Regions from separate parts of the Solibacillus sp. FSL K6-1554 genome, predicted to be linked through region 3. Evidence: riboswitches for the same ligand, from Rfam matches in the RefSeq annotation. Region 3 holds a riboswitch; each other region holds the start of a gene.
What was found. Region 3 has a riboswitch for cobalamin ahead of MHB58_RS02865 (ABC transporter substrate-binding protein). Riboswitches for the same ligand answer to the same signal wherever they lie in the genome.
Positions count from the first base shown of each region.

Region 1: linked by a shared signal. The riboswitch ahead of MHB58_RS07900 (glutaredoxin family protein) and the one ahead of MHB58_RS02865 (ABC transporter substrate-binding protein) in region 3 are both predicted to bind cobalamin.
Region 2: linked by a shared signal. The riboswitch ahead of cobJ (precorrin-3B C(17)-methyltransferase) and the one ahead of MHB58_RS02865 (ABC transporter substrate-binding protein) in region 3 are both predicted to bind cobalamin.

Region 1 covers NZ_JBBOSS010000001.1:1,636,921-1,640,203, reverse strand. Annotated here, with positions in the region: gene MHB58_RS07920 (alpha/beta hydrolase fold domain-containing protein) at 1-78, opposite strand, end outside; gene MHB58_RS07915 (hypothetical protein) at 318-743, shown strand; gene MHB58_RS07910 (hypothetical protein) at 745-1,059, shown strand; gene dut (dUTP diphosphatase) at 1,095-1,532, opposite strand; cobalamin riboswitch at 1,704-1,886, shown strand; gene MHB58_RS07900 (glutaredoxin family protein) at 2,044-2,268, shown strand; gene MHB58_RS07895 (ribonucleotide reductase stimulatory protein) at 2,307-2,633, shown strand; gene nrdE (class 1b ribonucleoside-diphosphate reductase subunit alpha) at 2,630-3,283, shown strand, end outside.
Region 2 covers NZ_JBBOSS010000001.1:1,611,746-1,615,028, reverse strand. Annotated here, with positions in the region: gene cobK (precorrin-6A reductase) at 1-430, opposite strand, end outside; gene cobJ (precorrin-3B C(17)-methyltransferase) at 439-2,100, opposite strand; cobalamin riboswitch at 2,327-2,513, opposite strand; gene MHB58_RS07765 (S16 family serine protease) at 2,681-3,283, opposite strand, start outside.
Region 3 covers NZ_JBBOSS010000001.1:567,398-570,680, reverse strand. Annotated here, with positions in the region: gene MHB58_RS02870 (FecCD family ABC transporter permease) at 1-490, opposite strand, end outside; gene MHB58_RS02865 (ABC transporter substrate-binding protein) at 483-1,430, opposite strand; cobalamin riboswitch at 1,572-1,760, opposite strand; gene MHB58_RS02860 (acyl-CoA dehydrogenase family protein) at 1,878-3,032, opposite strand.

The DNA.
Region 1 (3,283 bases), 1.1 Mb from region 3:
ACGCAAATCCATAAACTTTTTCTTTGTTCCGCGCAGTATTAAAAACTTCTCAAACAACACACTTTGCACGCTTCGCATACAATGCCTCCATCCTATTTTTTCTACTATGATTCTTATCCATTCGACTAAAATTGATTGATCACCTTCTAAACGGATAAACGTTTCTATTTATCCTTATGCATACTTAGTACCTATTAGAAAAAAGTGTCGATTGTTTTAAGCACATTATTATCTCAATAAAACAAATCGCGATATAATTCTGAAACTTTTTCCCGACTTATCCGTAAATTAGGTAATAAATTCTAAAGGAGGGAATGATGGTGCTCATTGGATTTTACAGTGCTCTAATAATTTTCACTTTATTATTCATCATTGCAGCTTTCTTTTTTATACGGCAGTTCGTAAATAAGAAATCCTCCCCCTATAACATGAATACGTTTATGCTTGGTGTGCTAACGCTGTTCATGCTGATTGTAACGGGTATTTATGGATATGATTTTTATCATCTACAAGCGGGTAATCAGAAATTTGCGGAGGGGATTTGTGAAATCAACTTTGTAAACGGTCATGGGAGAAGTATTGATACGACTGAAGTAAAGATTGAAGATAATCTTTATAACATAAAGTCCGGTACTTACAAAGATCTACCTGATGGGCGTTATAATTGTGAACTTTCGTATTTACCGATTTCAAAAATTGTGACACAGATCGATATTCAGTCAAAAGGAGAGGAAGGAAACTAATATGGTTGATTTAGATTTTTTAATTCAGTACGGATTCATATTATTAGTGATTTCAATTACGACACTTGTCTTGTCTATGTATTTCCGGAAAAAGCCGAAAGTGGATAAAGGATTTAAGTTTGCCTATCATGGCCTATCATATCGCCGTAAATTTTTACGCACGATTTATTCAATCCCGTTTTGTATTTTTCCGTTAGCGATCATTTATTATTTTGAAAGGTTTTCCGCTAACTTTATATTTGTTACGCTGTTGCTCGTAATCGTATTTGTTTTTCAAATGTCATACAATTACATAAAGTGGAAAAAAGAAGATTAAAAGCCTGTGTTCATCCGAAAGCAGGCTTTTTTTCATTATTTCACTCCACTCGAACCAAAGCCCTTATCACCGCGCTCCGTAACCGACAGCTCGTCTGTTTCATCAATGAAAACTTGCGGAACATATTGAATGACTAGCTGGGCGATGCGCATTCCTTTCTCAATCGTAAAAGGTTCTTTCCCGTGATTGATTAAAATCACGCCGATTTCACCGCGATAGCCAGCATCGATCGTACCTGGACTATTTAACACCGTAATCCCATGTTTGAGTGCCAATCCACTACGTGGGCGTACTTGCGCTTCTGTTCCCTCCGGCAGTTCGATTTGAAGACCGGTTTTAATTAATGCGTATTCACCAGGCAATAAAACTTTTTCTTCAACCGCACTTAAATCCATCCCTGCATCCCCTTCCCGTGCCTGTTTCGGCAATACAGCATTCGGGTGGGTTTTCTTAATTTTTAATTGAATCGACATATTCAACCAACTTTCTCATTTATAAAATCTATTTACATTCAGTTATAACAAAACCATATTTTTTCTTTATTTTCAATAGGGAGTTTTCTAGAATTCTTAATGGATTTATGTTATCTTTCTTTAGGCTCTTTACTTTTATGTTGTTAAAGCTTATACTCAATTCAACTATATATTGTGTTTTTTTATCACGGTACTACTAAATGTAGTTTAAAAGGGAAGTTTGGTGTGAATCCAACGCTGTCCCCGCAACTGTAAATGCTGACTGAAGACGAATAGACCACTGTGCAATGCATGGGAAGGTATGTCTGACGGATGAAGCAAAGCCAGGAGACCTGCCGCGTTAAAACTACGTACATTTCTTCGGGGAATAGGAAATGGAGGCGCTCTTTTACTCGTTTCCATTTCAAGCTATCCTGTTTTCCGGGATAGCTTTTTTTGTTTTTTCTGCATGTTCCCCCATGACATGTGCACCACAATTACTAGTAATATTTAAATAGCGAGGGGTTCTATTATGAAACTTTATACGAAAACAATTTGTCCAAAATGCCTATGGGTAAAATCGGAGCTCAATGCTGCCAACTTGGAGGTCGAGGTTATTAATATTGACCATGATGAGAGCGCAAAACAAATAGTACTCGATGCAGGTTTTTTGTCTGTGCCGTTATTTGAAATCAACGGTGAATTTATCGCAGAGCCGACGTCAATTATCGATCGCATTTCTGAAATGACCGCATGATCATATTTGCTTCACGAACTGGTAATGTACGATCCATTGTGCAAAAACTCGGCTTGCCCGCAAAGGATCTGACGGAAGTAGAGAAAATGGATGAACCGTATCTTCTATTTACGTATACGGATGGATTAGGCTCTGTTCCCCCTATCGTCGACCAGTTCATGACTGCGAACTTTGATCTATGCAAAGGAATTATCGTAAGCGGAAACCGTAATTTTGGTCATGCTTTTTTCGGCCGTGCAGGTGACCTTTTAGCTGCACAATACGGAATTCCGTTAATCGAAAAAGTGGAAATGCGAGGAACTCCGGCGAATTATGAAGCGATTACAGATTACTACTACTCCATTTGGAAAGAGGCATCGATATGAAACAATATTTAAAATTAAATAACGATATTCTAAACCGTTACCGTGCTACCGGTGACTTGGATCTGGCGAAAGACAAAGAAGCAACACGCCGCTATTTCCTGGAAGACGTGAATGTCCGTTTACGCTACTTTATCGATATCGAGGAAAAAGTGCGTTATTTAGTCGATGAAGGCTATTACGAAAAAGAGTTTTTGGAATTGTACTCGATGGACTTTATTAAACAAATGTACAAAAAAGCCTATTCCTACAAGTTCCGGTTTCCTTCATTCATGAGTGCTTCGAAGTTCTACGAAAGCTATGCGATGAAAAGCCGGGACGGAAAAGAAATTCTGGAAAAGTATGAAGACCGAATCGTCATTATCGCCCTGTATTTAGCACAAGGCGATGAAGCATTGGCTGAAAAGGCCATCGAAGCGGTAATGACTGCCTACCAGCCGGCAACCCCAACTGCCCTAAACAGCGGAAAAAAAGCGCGCGGTGAGCTAGTCTCATGTTTTAAACTGACGATGGACGATACGATGAATTCAATCGCTGAGAATATCGGCTATTGTCTTGAACTTTCCCGCTTAGGCGGCGGTGTCGGGGTAAACTTGACCGATCTGCGTCCGTTGGGTGATCCGATTAAAGGGATCTTAAATCGTGCGAGCGGG
Region 2 (3,283 bases), 1.0 Mb from region 3:
ATTGTTCCGTAAAAACGGCAAGCGTTTTACTGCCTGTCGTCAGCATAATTGTTCCTGAATGTGCGGATGCAGCAATTGCCGCTTCTGTATACGTTTCCACTTCCGTAACAAGCGGATGTACATAACTTTGCTGCGGACGTTCATATCGAATATAAGGAATACCCGTTAAATTTGCAGCGGCCATCGCTGTTTTGGAAGCCTCTTCCGCATATGGATGACTGGCATCGATAACCGTTGTTACCCGCCGTTCTTCAATTAGTTCCTTCATTTGCTGTTCTGTTAAACGACCGACATGGTACGGAACATTCGCTTCCTGTAGACTCGCTGCAGCAGATTCCGTCACGACAGTCGCCACCAATTCTTGTCCCGCTTGCATTAATTGAACCGCCAGCTCTCTTGCATCACTTGTTCCAGCTAAAAATAAAATCATCATTTCACCTAATCTCCACAAGGGGCCTCTTCCACTTTAATTTTGCATGACATATCAACATAATTGAAATTCAGGATTTTTTTTACACGTTTAAAATATTTGAAAAAACGTTCATTCGGATGTCCATTTTCTTTATAGTCCGCAACGATTTCTGTTAGTAAAGGAATCAATTTTTCGGGATCGATCCCTTCAAGGACAGGTTGTGCTGCATGTGCTGTTCGTCCAACTGGTTTGGAACCGATAAACAAATCAAACTTTTTCTTGCGGTAAACAATGCCGATATCATCAAAAACCGCGCGATAACATGCCATTCCGCAACCGTTAAAACCGACATGTAGTTCTTTCGGCATTTTAATGCCACCAAGTGTTTCCATAATCTCTTCAGCATATGGAATGGATTCGGCTTTTTCGCCGTAACAGAAATCACACGCCTTGACGATTACTACGTCGCCGACAGGTTGAACAAGTAAACCCGTTTTTTCTACCGTTTCTACGATTCTTTGAGGTGAATCAGTTGGTACCTTCAATAAGAGACGGTGATCAGGCGTATACTCCATCGTACCCCGTTCTCCTACAACCTCTGCCATTGTAATCATTTGTGCAGGTGTAATCATTTTATTGGCAACACCTGGTGATACAGCAAACTCAAATATGGATTCCACTTCTTGCTGCACTAAAAAAGGATTTTCTTCAACTTTTACTGCTGACGTTTCTTTATGTACGAGCGCTAATGCTTCATTTGCAAGCTGTAATGCGGTTGTTTTAATTGCTGCTGGTTCAACTATTTTTTTCTCTATAGCTTCAATTTTTTCATACCCGGTCTTTGCTTCACCCGTTTCCTGATCCAACGCCCAAGGTTCCGCTTCTTTTTTCAAACGTTGGTGCGGTTTTAATAGTTGCTTTTCTTCTCCTAACGTATATTTACGCTGATAACCACGCGGTGTAATGATTTTATTATCGTAGTAAAATGTTGAGGAATTCCCCACGACGACCGTTGTCAGCATTCCGATATCATGTTCGAGCATTTCTTCTAGTGTTGTTAACACAATGTCCTGCGTATCCCGATAGGCAGCTTTTACTAATCCGACAGGTGTATCAGGTGAACGATACTTAAGCAATATTCGTTGCGCTTCCACAATTTGTCTTGTCCGTCTGCCGGATTTAGGATTGTAAAACGCAACGACAAAGTCTGCCATTGCCGCTGCCTCAATCCGTTTTCCGATGACCGTCCATGGTGTTAAATGGTCACTTAAACTAATTGTGCACGAATCATGCATAACAGGAGCGCCAAGTAAACTTGCACAGGAGTTAATCGCTGATATACCCGGAACGACTTCTACTTCAATCCCTTCTTTTGCAGTCCATCCCTTTTCAATTAATACTTCATATACGAGGCCCGCCATTCCGTAAACACCTGCATCACCACTGGAAATAACAGCAACTATATGGCCGGCTTCAGCCTGTTTTACAGCTTCTTGCGCACGTGAAACTTCTTCAGTCATTCCCGTACTGACAATGGTTTTCGCCGTCACTAAGTGCTCAATCAGTTCAACATACGTTTTGTAGCCCATAATGTGATCGCTTTGCTGTAGTGCATCGACTGCACGTTTTGTTATATGTTCCCGATCTCCAGGTCCGAACCCTACAACAAAGATCTTTCCTTTTTGCATGTAAACACCCTCCCTATTAGTAAAATACATCTCGTACCAAATAGGACGTGATGATAATTTTTCTTATGTGGATTTCATCAAAAACTAGTATTGGTTATCCACTAAAATAAAAAAAGCCCGCACCTCTCGTTAGAAAGAGGTACGGGCATGTGAAATTAATACTAAAAAAGTATAGAAAAACACAAAAACAATTACTTGTTTCGCCTATACTTCTCCCTCCGAAAAGTAAGTATCGTTTAAATAAGCAGGTTTCCTGGCTTAAGCTTCCTTTTACTTTCACTTCTTCCCATCTTTACGACAGTGATTCATTGTGATTTCATCAGCTATTACAGTAGCGGGGGCTGCATTAGTCTTTCACTAATTTCCCTTTTACCTTACAAAATTCTGTAAGCACTTATTTAAATTGCAAATTATTAAATTATTATAAAAATAACATAGTCTATTAAAAAATGATAGAACAATTATTATGATATCTGTTTTTTTCAGTGAAGATAAAGCATTGTTCCTTCATTATTTTTGTCCTTTGCACATTAATTCCCTATCCTAATTAACAAAGGTTGTTTATTTTCTGTTTTTCATTTTATTTATTTAATGACCCTGTTTCATTTAGTTTTTTTATATCAGTTACAGCATTTTCTATAGATGCCACAGCGATAATTTCTATATTAAGCTGCTCATCTTTTTTTACTCTCTTCGCCTCTTCTTCATTTTCTACAGGTAGAATTATATGAGAAAAACCGCTTTGTTCGGCAATCATAGTTTTCGCTTTTATTGAACCGATCTCCTTCACATTTCCTTTGCTATCAATCGCTCCTGTTACGGCAATCGGAAGATTATTGTTAACGTCACCATTTTCGATAAGAGCGCTTAATACAGTGGCAAGTCCTGCACTGTCACCTTCTATATCTTCTCTTTCTAAAAATTGATTAATAGCAAAAGCGTTTTCTGGTAAATAAGCAAGGACATTTTCCTTCATCGTCTCAAAATGTTTCTCCATAGGACGTACATAACTTAGTAATTCTTCGTTTTTCGAACGGTACCGGATTTTATTCGTGACAACTTCCGAATCCAAAACTTTTTTATAAGTTGAAGATTCCATAGTATGAATTAAGTAGTTCAAGTCCGTTATATATGGGATCTCAATCACTTCCACTGCCAGTACATTGATTCCTGAGTCTTCCAC
Region 3 (3,283 bases):
AGGAAATACAGGACCCTAAAAACGAGCTGAAAATAATTCCCGTCAAAATCAGCGTCTCCATTTTCATCGAGCGGTCAACAAGTCTGGCAAATGTCAGGACGATGATCATCGTACATGCAGCTCCAGCCATACTGAATACCGGCAAAGTGAATACACCGAGCACCGGTATGGAAATGCCTAAAAAGATTGTCATTACCGCACCTACCGAGGCCCCTGATGAAATACCTAATGTGTATGGATCTGCCAAAGGGTTTTTAAGCAACCCTTGGAATGCTGCCCCCGCAATTGCTAAAGAAGCCCCGATTAATGCGGCTAAAATGACGCGTGGCATTCGGATTTTCCACAAAATACTGTATGCAACCGGATCTGTTGTTTTATCCCACAATGTCGAAAACGGAATATTAACTGACCCGAACGAAATGCCAATCCATATACTGCTTAAAAGCAATCCAATCGATAGTACATAGGCGATTGAATATTTTTTATTCATTGAATACCTCTGGATAAATTGCTTCCCCAATTGATTCAATACCTTCTACAATACGCGGACCTTGTCGACTTGTCGTATCGCTATCGACTAATTTCACATTGGCGTTTTTCACAGCATCCATTTCTGCATATGCATCATTTTCCTCGATTGCTGCCAAGTCGTTTTCATATGTTACTAAAATGATATCCGGATTGCTCTTTACAAATTGCTCCGAGCTGTACTGCGGCCACCCGAGTTCCGGAACGGCATTTTCTACATTTAATACATCAAGCATTTCACTAATGAACGTCTCCTGTCCAGCAACATATAGTTGCGGATTTGTCCCAACAACAACAAATACGGACTTCTCTTCCAGGTCGGCTACTTTCACTTCAATTTCTTCAATCCCCTCTTTAATGGAGATGATCATTTCTTCTGCTTCTTTTTCTTTATTCGTCAAATTGCCAATTTGTTCGATTGTGTCATATGTTTCTTCAAATGTTTTCGCATCTTTTACAACAAATACAGGAATTCCTACTGATTCAAGCTGAGCAATCGCCTGTTCATTGAAGCTGTACAATCCCGATTCATGTGCAACAACTAAGTCGGGCTGCAGGCTAATTATTTGTTCTAGATTAAATTCCATGCCGCCAACTGATTCTTTAGATAATGCTTCTTCAGGATATGTATCATTGTCGTTCACAGCAATAATTTCATCGTTTAACCCTAGTCCGAATAAAATTTCCGTATTGGATGGAGCCAATGTAATAATGCGCTCTGGTGCTTTTTCAAGCGTGATTTCTTTGTCCAAGGCATCTTTTATAGTTACCGGGAATTGTGCTGCTTCAGTTACTTCTGTATTGTCTTTTGCTGATTGTTCATCTGTTGCTTTTTCCGAGTTGCATGCCGCCAATGTTAATGTAAGTAATGCTGCGGAAGATAGCAGTTGCCATTTTTTCAAAATAATAACCTCCAAAATTTCGTTGTATAATTTTCTACAAAAATAAAAAGCTTCCTACTAAAAATGAAGGAAGCTTTACGTATGCAAATAAAATTCAATGGAAAAAGAATTTATCCGCCACATCCTATCCTCGTAGGTTTATTTTAGGGCATTATAAAGGCAGGTCTCCTGGCTTATGCATAACGTTGATAAGCGCCTTCCCGAAAGTTTTTCAGTGGCATACTGCTCTCAACTAGCATTTACAGTGGCGGGACCGCATCGGAATTGCACCGATTTCCCTTTTACTCCTTACTCTATCAGTGAGCAAGAACCTTTATCGTCCATATAAAATTAATAGCTCTATTATAGCTGATATTCAGAAAAATGTGTGCTCAATCGCCAAAGTTTCAGATAATTCTTCTTATTTCGCTGAAATTACGAATAAAAGAACTGCTTACCCCTTTGCTTTTAAGCTTTTTCAATTGCCGTTTCTGCTAAACGTTTAATCGTAATGTCATCCATTGGCGGATTGTGCAGACCTGCACGGACATCACGGTAATAGCGTTGAAGCGGATTTGATCTTTGCAGGCTTTTTGCCCCAACAAGACGCATCGCTTTATCGACAACTTCGATTGCTGTATTTGTCACTACATGTTTCGCAATATTGATTTCATTGACTAGTATCGCCTTTTTAATCGGGTCATTATATAGTCCCGCAACTCCGTAAATCGTAAAGCGTGCTCTCGTCAACGCCAAATCCATTTCGCCAATCAGTGTTTGTACATTTGGCAGCTGGGCAATCGTTCCTTGAATACTGTTCGGGGAATGGCTATTCGCAAAATTAACTGCGTAATCGCGTGCAGCCTGGGCAATGCCTAAATAGGTTGCCGGGATAAGCAGCAACCAGCCGTTCAGTTTAAATCCGGTTGAATAACTCGGTAATTCCACTAAGTTTGTTTTATCAACTCGTACATTATCGAGCACTAAATCATCGCTTCCCGTACCACGCATTGATGCAACATCCCATGTATTTTCGACCGATACCCCTTCAGCCGTTTTCGGAACGAGGAAAAATCCTAGCTGTCCCTCATCTTCAATCCATGCCGAAACTAAAAAATAGTCGAGGTCCGGTGCACCGCTCGTATAGTTTTTACGTCCATTAATTACATAATAATCCCCATCACTTTTTGCTGAAGTTCCCGGACGTCCGCCACGTACTGGACTTCCCATTGCAAACTCGCTTACCGCACGATTGACTGTCGCGCCATTTGCAACCTGTTTACCAAACCAGTCGAGCTTTTGTTCATCCCAGTAACGATTTTCGAAAATCTCGCCTACATTTTGAATTGTCCACGAAACAGCCAGCCCGGTGCTTCCGCAATAGCTCGCCAATGTTTCCTGCAGTAATAGCGCATCATAGACTGTGAAGCCATCCCCGCCATATTCCTTTGGCAGCGTTATTTTTGTATAGCCGATTTCACGCAGCTTCCGGAAATTTTCAAATGGAAATGTTGCTTGTTCATCTGTTTGCTGAGCATTTACTTTCACGCTCTCTGATATTGTTTCTAACTTTTTCAGCCATTGTTGCTGCTCGTCGGTTTGAATAAATAATTCCTTGCTCATGGAAAGCACCACCTCATATTTATTGTCCTGTATATAGAAGTCAAATTTAATAGTACGTTTCGGGAAATTACAAGTCAATAGATATCCCCAGTTCCTTTATAGGGATTACACTAGATGCGTTTCCCTGTTTTGTAATTGGAAGGTTTGCTGGCGGAATTGGAACAAATTACGGAAAAAGGAGAACTGATTCAACTTAATGTGGAAGATAGCACCTCAAAAGGAGAACTGTTGCTCTCGAAACGTAAAACGAA